DNA from 2 places in the Arthrobacter sp. UYCu723 genome. Region 2 is predicted to be linked to the other one. Evidence: riboswitches for the same ligand, from Rfam matches in the RefSeq annotation. Region 2 holds a riboswitch; the other holds the start of a gene.

Region 1 (3,404 bases), 450 kb from region 2:
TGGAGGCGAACTCCGGCCAGGAGATGGCTTCCATCTCGGCCGTGGCGTTCAGCTTCATGGTGCAGGAGCCCAGCGGGATCATGGTGCGGTCCAGCGCGAGGTCACGGTCCGAGAGCCGGCGGATGTAGCGCAGCAGCTGCGTCTCGGAGCGGTGGGTGTTGAACACCGGGTGCTGGAGGTAGTCGGAGGTGCGCTCGACGGCGGTGTCCAGGCCGAAAGCGGAATCGTCACCTGAGTCAGTGTCTGAGTCATCGCCGGATTCTGCGTCTGAGTTAGTGTCTGTGACAGTCGCGCCGAAGGCGGCGACGACGTCGGCGACAATGGCCGCCGTCGTGGCCTCATCGGCGGAGATCCCGACCGTGTCCGCGTCGATGACGCGCAGGTTGATCCCCTTAGCCTCGGCGGCGGCAATGATGTTCGCGGCCTTGCCGGGGACGGAGACGGTGACGGTGTCGAAGAAGGACGTGTGCAGCACGTCCAGGCCGGCGGCCTTCAGCGAGGCGGCGATGGTCCTGGCGTGGCCGTGGGTGGTCTCGGCGATCGCCTTCAGCCCGTCCGGGCCGTGGTAGACGGCATAGAAGGAGGACACGATCGCCAGCAGCGCCTGGGCGGTGCAGATATTGGACGTCGCCTTCTCGCGGCGGATGTGCTGCTCGCGGGTCTGCAGCGCCAGGCGGTAGGCCGGGACGCCGGCGTTGTCCTTGGACACTCCCACGAGGCGGCCGGGCATGGACCGCTCCAGGCCCTTCTGGACGGCCATGTAGGCGGCGTGCGGACCACCGAAGAACAGCGGGACGCCGAAGCGCTGGGCGGAGCCGACGGCGATATCGGCGCCCTGCTCACCCGGAGGGGTAATGAGGGTCAGGGACAGCAGGTCGGCTGCGACGGTGACGAGCGCGCCGCGTGCCTTGGCGTCCGCGATCACGGCGGTGTGGTCGAACACACGGCCGGAGACGCCGGGCTGCTGGAGGACGACGCCGTTGATGACGCCGTCGGGCAGGCCCTTGGAAAGATCGGCGATCTCGACCTCGAAGCCGAGCGCTTCGGCGCGGCCCCTCACGATCGCGATGGTCTGCGGCAGGCAGTCGGCGTCGAGGACGGTTTTGCCGTCGTGGGCGGTCTTGTTCTTGTTTGCCCTGCGCATCATCAGCACGGCTTCGGCGACGGCGGTGGCTTCGTCGAGCAGGGAGGCGTTGGCGATCGGCAGGCCGACGAGGTCCTGGACCATGGTCTGGAAGTTCAGCAGCGCCTCAAGCCGGCCCTGCGAGATTTCGGGCTGGTAGGGCGTGTACGCCGTGTACCAGGCGGGCGCCTCGAGGATGTTCCGGCGGATGACGGCCGGGGTCAGGGTGTCGTAGTAGCCCTGGCCGATCATCTGGACCGCGGTCTTGTTTTTGCCGGCCAACTTGCGCAGTTCGGCGAGGACCTCGACTTCGCTGAGGGCTTCGCCGAGCGCCAGCGGCGAATCCTGCCGGATGTCTTTCGGAACGGCGGTGTCCACCAGCGCATCGACGGTGTCGTAGCCGACAGCCTTCAGCATGGCGTCGACGTCGGACTGGCGGCGGGCGCCGATGTGCCGGTCAACGAAGGACGTGGAGGCTGGGGTAACAGTCACAAGGAACTCCATAACTAAGGCGGCGCAGGGTACGCCACATTGATTCGGGTTCCTCCCCGCTCTGTATTGGACCTGAGAGTTTCCGCGCAGCCGCGCGTTCGCAGGGCTCCGCTTGCACCGTCGGTGAGCACAGCATGTCAGAGGACAGCCTGCTACTTTCCAGAGTCGCCTTGCCGCGGCGGTACATGGGCCTGAGAGATTCCTGGGGAGGGTTTGCTCCTACGGCGCCCGCTTGTACCTACAAGCAGAACTCTCCCGCCGCAGATCAAAGGCATATTCAATTGCTCGTGACAACAGTCACAGCTCCCATTGTCCTATGGCGGGCGCGCGTCCGCAAACCAATGACCGGACCCAGGCGAGAGTTACGCCCCAGGACCGCCGTCGGACGCGACATCGCGGGAAGACTGCGGATTCGCCGGAAAATCCCGAAATTACGGCGACCCCGCGCGCTTCCGGCGACCTCGGCGGACGGGAGTTGCCCGGCCGTCCGGCTCAGCCACGCAGCCGTTCGACGGCGGCCAGCAGGCTCGCGACATCCCCGCTGACCTGCGGGAGCGGTCCGCCCGGTCCTCGGGCCAGCATCGCGTTGAAGTAGAGCCCGTCGCCCATGTAGAGCACCGCCTTGGCCATGCCCGGCCCGACGTCGGCAGCGAGCAGTTCCAGCCAGCCCGCCTGGGCGGCGGCAATGCGCTGCAGTGTTTCTTCGTGGGCCACTTCGGCCAGCCGGGTGGCGGCGACGAACACGCGGTCCATCGGGGTGTCCGCCCAGACCGAGGATTTGATGAAGTATGCGGCAGCCCCTTCCGGCGCGGCGGCCATCCTCCCGAGGTCCTCGCCGAGGAGCCGGTCGAGCCGCTCCAGCAGCACGGAAACCATGGCTTCCTTGCTCGGGAAGTGGTACAGCAGTCCCCCCTTGGAGACCCCGGCCCGCCTGGCGACGGCGTCCAGCGTGGCGGCACGTTCGCCCTCTTCGATGAGCAGGGATTCGAAGGCGTCAAGGACGGCTTCGCGGGCGACGGGTTTTCTGGGCATGGGTCCCATCATGCCTGTCCGGTCCGGAATTTCTTAACTGTACCGTCTGGACGGTATAGTTATTAATTATGAGGACTACATCGATTCCTGCAGCCACCGCCACAACGCCGGCATCCGCCCCGCGGGCGCCGTGGCGCGACTGGCTGGCGCTGTCGCTGCTGATGTTCCCGGTGCTGCTGGTCGCGGTGGACAACACGGCGCTCACCTTTGCGCTGCCCGCCATCGCCCGCGGCCTGGACGCCTCCGGGGTGCAGCTGCTGTGGATTGTGGATGCTTATCCCCTGGTCCTGGCCGGGCTGCTCGTGGCCATGGGCAGCCTGGGCGACCGGATCGGACGCCGCAGGCTCCTTTTCATCGGCAGCACGGGCTTCGCGGCGGTCTCGGCTGTCACCGCCTTCGCGCCCAGCGCCGAATGGCTGATCGCCGGACGGGCGGGGCTGGGCTTCTTCGGCGCGATGCTGATGCCGTCCACCCTGTCCCTGATCCGCAACATCTTCCCGGAGCCGAACCGGCGCCGGCTGGCCGTGGCCATCTGGGCTGCGGGTTTCTCCGGCGGCGCCGCCCTGGGCCCGATCTTCGGCGGCTGGCTCGTGGAGCACTTCTGGTGGGGCGCCGTCCTGCTCGTCGCTGTGCCGATCATCCTGCCGCTGCTGGCGCTCGGGCCCATCCTGATCCCGGAATCGCGCGATCCGAATCCCGGCCGGGTGGACGTGCCCAGCATCGTCCTGTCCCTCCTGGTAATGGTGCCGGTGGTCTA
Region 2 (3,404 bases):
GAACCAGATCGGCGTGACCAGCAGCGCGGTGAGGGTGTCCGGCTGGGTGGTCAGGGCCCAGATCAGGAACGCGAAGAACGCGAAGACCACCCAGACCATGGGGATGCCGCCGGGCATCTTGAACGGTGAGGCCTGGTGCAGTTCGGGGCGGCGCTTCCGGAACACGAGGTAGCTGGCCAGGATGATGGACCAGACGAACATGAAGCAGACGGCGGACACGGTGGTGACCATGTCGAACGCGACGCCGACGTCCTTGCCCGCGTAGAGCAGGGCCACGCCGGCGAGCAGCAGCACGCAGGAGAGGAACAGGGCGTTCTGCGGGACCTTGCGGGTGGAGAGGCGGCCGAAGAGCTTGGGGGCGTCGCCGTCGTTGGCCAGCCCGAACACCATCCGCGAGGTGGAATAGATGCCCGAGTTGGCGGAGGACATCGCGGACGTCAGCACCACGAGGTTCACCACGGTCGCTGCGATGCCCAGCCCGGCCAGCGAGAACATGCCGATGAACGGGCTGTGGCCGGCCTGGAACTCGGTCCACGGGGTGACGGACATCAGGATGATCAGGGCGCCGACGTAGAAGAGCATGACGCGCAGCGGGATGGCGTTGATGGCGCGGGGCAGGTTGTGCTCCGGGTTCTTCGTTTCGGCCGCGGCGGTGCCCACGAGTTCAATGCCCACGAACGCGAACACGGCGATCTGGAAACCGGCCACGAAGCCCATGAATTCCTTGGGGAAGAAGCCGCCGTGGCTCCAGAGGTTGGTGAAGCTGGCGGTGCCGGCGTTGGACTGGAAGCCGGTGAAGATCATCACCAGGCCCACCACAATCAGCGCCACGATGGCCACGATCTTGATGAGCGCAAACCAGAATTCGGTCTCGCCGAAGGCCTTCACGGTGGGCAGGTTCAGCAGGAGCAGGATGATGATGGTGGCAACGCCCGGGACCCAGAGCTGGATGCCCGGCCACAGCTGCTCGGCGTAGCCGGCGATCGCGATCACGTCCGCCACACCGGTGACCACCCAGCAGAACCAGTAGGTCCAGCCGGTGAAGAAGCCGGCCCAGGGGCCCAGGAGGTCGCCGGCGAAGTCGCTGAAGGACTTGTAGTTCAGGTTGGACAGCAGCAGCTGGCCCATGGCCCGCATCACGAAGAACAGCATGAAGCCGATGATCATGTACACGAAGATCACGGAGGGCCCGGCCACCGAAATGGTCTTGCCGGAACCCATGAAAAGGCCGGTGCCGATGGCGCCGCCGATGGCCAGGAGCTGGATGTGCCGGTTGCTCAGCGAGCGTGCAAGGTGCGGGGGCGATGAAGGCCTTGGGGCTGTTCCGTCGGCAGTGAGGGTCGAACGAAGTTCCGTCATATGGATTCTTTCCTGTGTGCGGTGGAGTGCGCCAAAATGGGCGCAAAAAACGCCGGCGCCGACGCGTGCAGCAGCGCTGGCGGGCCTCGAGTGACGCATCACTCGGCCGGATCCGGGAGTTTCGTCAGGGATTGTTTAGTCCGCTTCCGTTGACTCAGGAGCGGAGAATCAGGGTGGCTGGCGTCGTTGCCGAAGTCACAGCGACAATTGTGAACACCGTCACTCGACAATGTCAAGAGGGACCACACTCGGATAAAAATGACTTATTTTTCTTGCACGCAGTCGGGAAAGCAGCTAGTGTGTGAAGCGCGTCACTTACGAGTGATGCGTGCTTATGAACTGCGGCGGGAGAGTCCTGCCGGTACATTCAGCAGGCGCCGTAGGAGCAAATCCTCCCCAGGAATCTCTCAGGCCCATGTACCGCCGCGGCAAGGCAACTCTGGAAAGCAGCAAGGCTCCGGCCTTACTCACCGACGGTGCAAGCGGCACCCTGTAACAGCAGGGTCTGCGGAATCTCTCAGGTCCAAGACAGAGCGGGGAGGAACCCGAATCATCGTGGCACCCTTAGTGCCACCTGAATTATGGAGTTCCTCATGACGATTCAGTCGTCCCTTTCCACGTTTGCAGACCGTCACATTGGTGCCCGCCGCCAGGCCGACATCGACACCATGCTCAAGGCTGTCGGCTACGACAGCGTTGATGGCCTGGTGGACACTGCCGTTCCCGACTCGATCCGCCAGGAAACCGCCCTCAGCCTGGACAACGCGCTGAGCGAGGTTGAGGTTCTTGCCGAGCTGCGCCGCCTGGCCTCAAAGAACAAGACGGCCGTGCAGATGATCGGCCAGGGCTACTACGACACCGTCACGCCCCCGGTGATCCGCCGCAACATCCTCGAGGCCCCGGCCTGGTACACCGCCTACACCCCGTACCAGCCGGAAATCTCCCAGGGCCGCCTCGAGGCCCTGCTGAACTTCCAGACCATGGTCCAGGACCTCACAGGCCTCCCGGTGGCCAACGCTTCCCTGCTGGATGAAGCCACCGCGGTGGCAGAAGCCGTGCTGCTGATGCGCCGCGCCAACAAGAACAAATCCGCTGCCGGCGGCAAGACCGTCCTGGACGCCGATGTGCTGCCGCAGACCATCGCGATCGTGAAGGGCCGCGCCGAGGCGCTTGGCTTCGAGGTGGAGGTCGCGGACCTCTCCCAGGGCCTGCCCGACGGCGAGATCAGCGGCATCGTGCTGCAGCAGCCGGGCGTTTCCGGCCGCGTGTGGGACCAGTCCGGCGTGATTGCCGCCGCCAAGGAACGCGGCGCGCTGGTCACGGTCGCAGCGGACCTGCTGGCCCTGACCCTGATCACCCCTCCGGGTGAGCAGGGCGCGGACATCGCCGTCGGAACCGCGCAGCGCCTGGGTGTTCCACTGTTCTTCGGCGGCCCGCACGCCGCCTACATGGCCGTCCGTGAAGGCATGGAGCGCACCCTCCCGGGCCGCATCGTCGGCGTCTCCAAGGACAACACCGGCATCCCCGCCTACCGTCTGGCCCTGCAGACCCGCGAGCAGCACATCCGCCGCGAGAAGGCCACCTCCAACATCTGCACCGCGCAGGCACTGCTGGCCATCGTCTCCTCGATGTACGCCGTCTACCATGGCCCCGAAGGCCTGTTGGCCATCGCCGAGACCGTCCACGGCAACGCCCGCACCCTCGCCACCACGCTGAAGACGGCCGGCCGCGAACTCGTTTCCGAGTCCTTCTTCGACACCATCACCGTCCGCGTCCCGGGCAAGGCCAAGAAGGTCATCGCCGCGGCGGAAGCCCGCGGCATCAACCTGCGCTCCATCGACGCGGACACGGTGGGTGTCTCCATTGACGAGACCACGACGCCGGAGATCCTCTCCGCGGTAGCCGTCGCCTTTGGCGCCGGTCCGGTTGGCTCTGCAACGGGCTTTGAGCTGCCCGGCTCGGTGGTGCGCTCCTCCGATTTCCTGCAGCACCCGGTGTTCAACACGCACCGCTCCGAAACCCAGCTGCTGCGCTACATCCGCAAG

Evidence for each region. Region 2 has a riboswitch for glycine ahead of gcvP (aminomethyl-transferring glycine dehydrogenase). Riboswitches for the same ligand answer to the same signal wherever they lie in the genome.
Region 1: linked by a shared signal. The riboswitch ahead of gcvP (aminomethyl-transferring glycine dehydrogenase) and the one ahead of gcvP (aminomethyl-transferring glycine dehydrogenase) in region 2 are both predicted to bind glycine.

Annotation. Positions count from the first base shown of each region.
Region 1 is NZ_JBSSBW010000001.1:897,215-900,618, forward strand. Features, by position in the region: gene gcvP (aminomethyl-transferring glycine dehydrogenase) at 1-1,627, opposite strand, end outside; glycine riboswitch at 1,667-1,783, opposite strand; glycine riboswitch at 1,785-1,883, opposite strand; gene ACVWZ8_RS03995 (TetR/AcrR family transcriptional regulator) at 2,108-2,647, opposite strand; gene ACVWZ8_RS04000 (MFS transporter) at 2,716-3,404, shown strand, end outside.
Region 2 is NZ_JBSSBW010000001.1:1,350,613-1,354,016, forward strand. Features, by position in the region: gene ACVWZ8_RS06265 (amino acid permease) at 1-1,359, opposite strand, end outside; glycine riboswitch at 1,695-1,792, shown strand; glycine riboswitch at 1,794-1,901, shown strand; gene gcvP (aminomethyl-transferring glycine dehydrogenase) at 1,941-3,404, shown strand, end outside.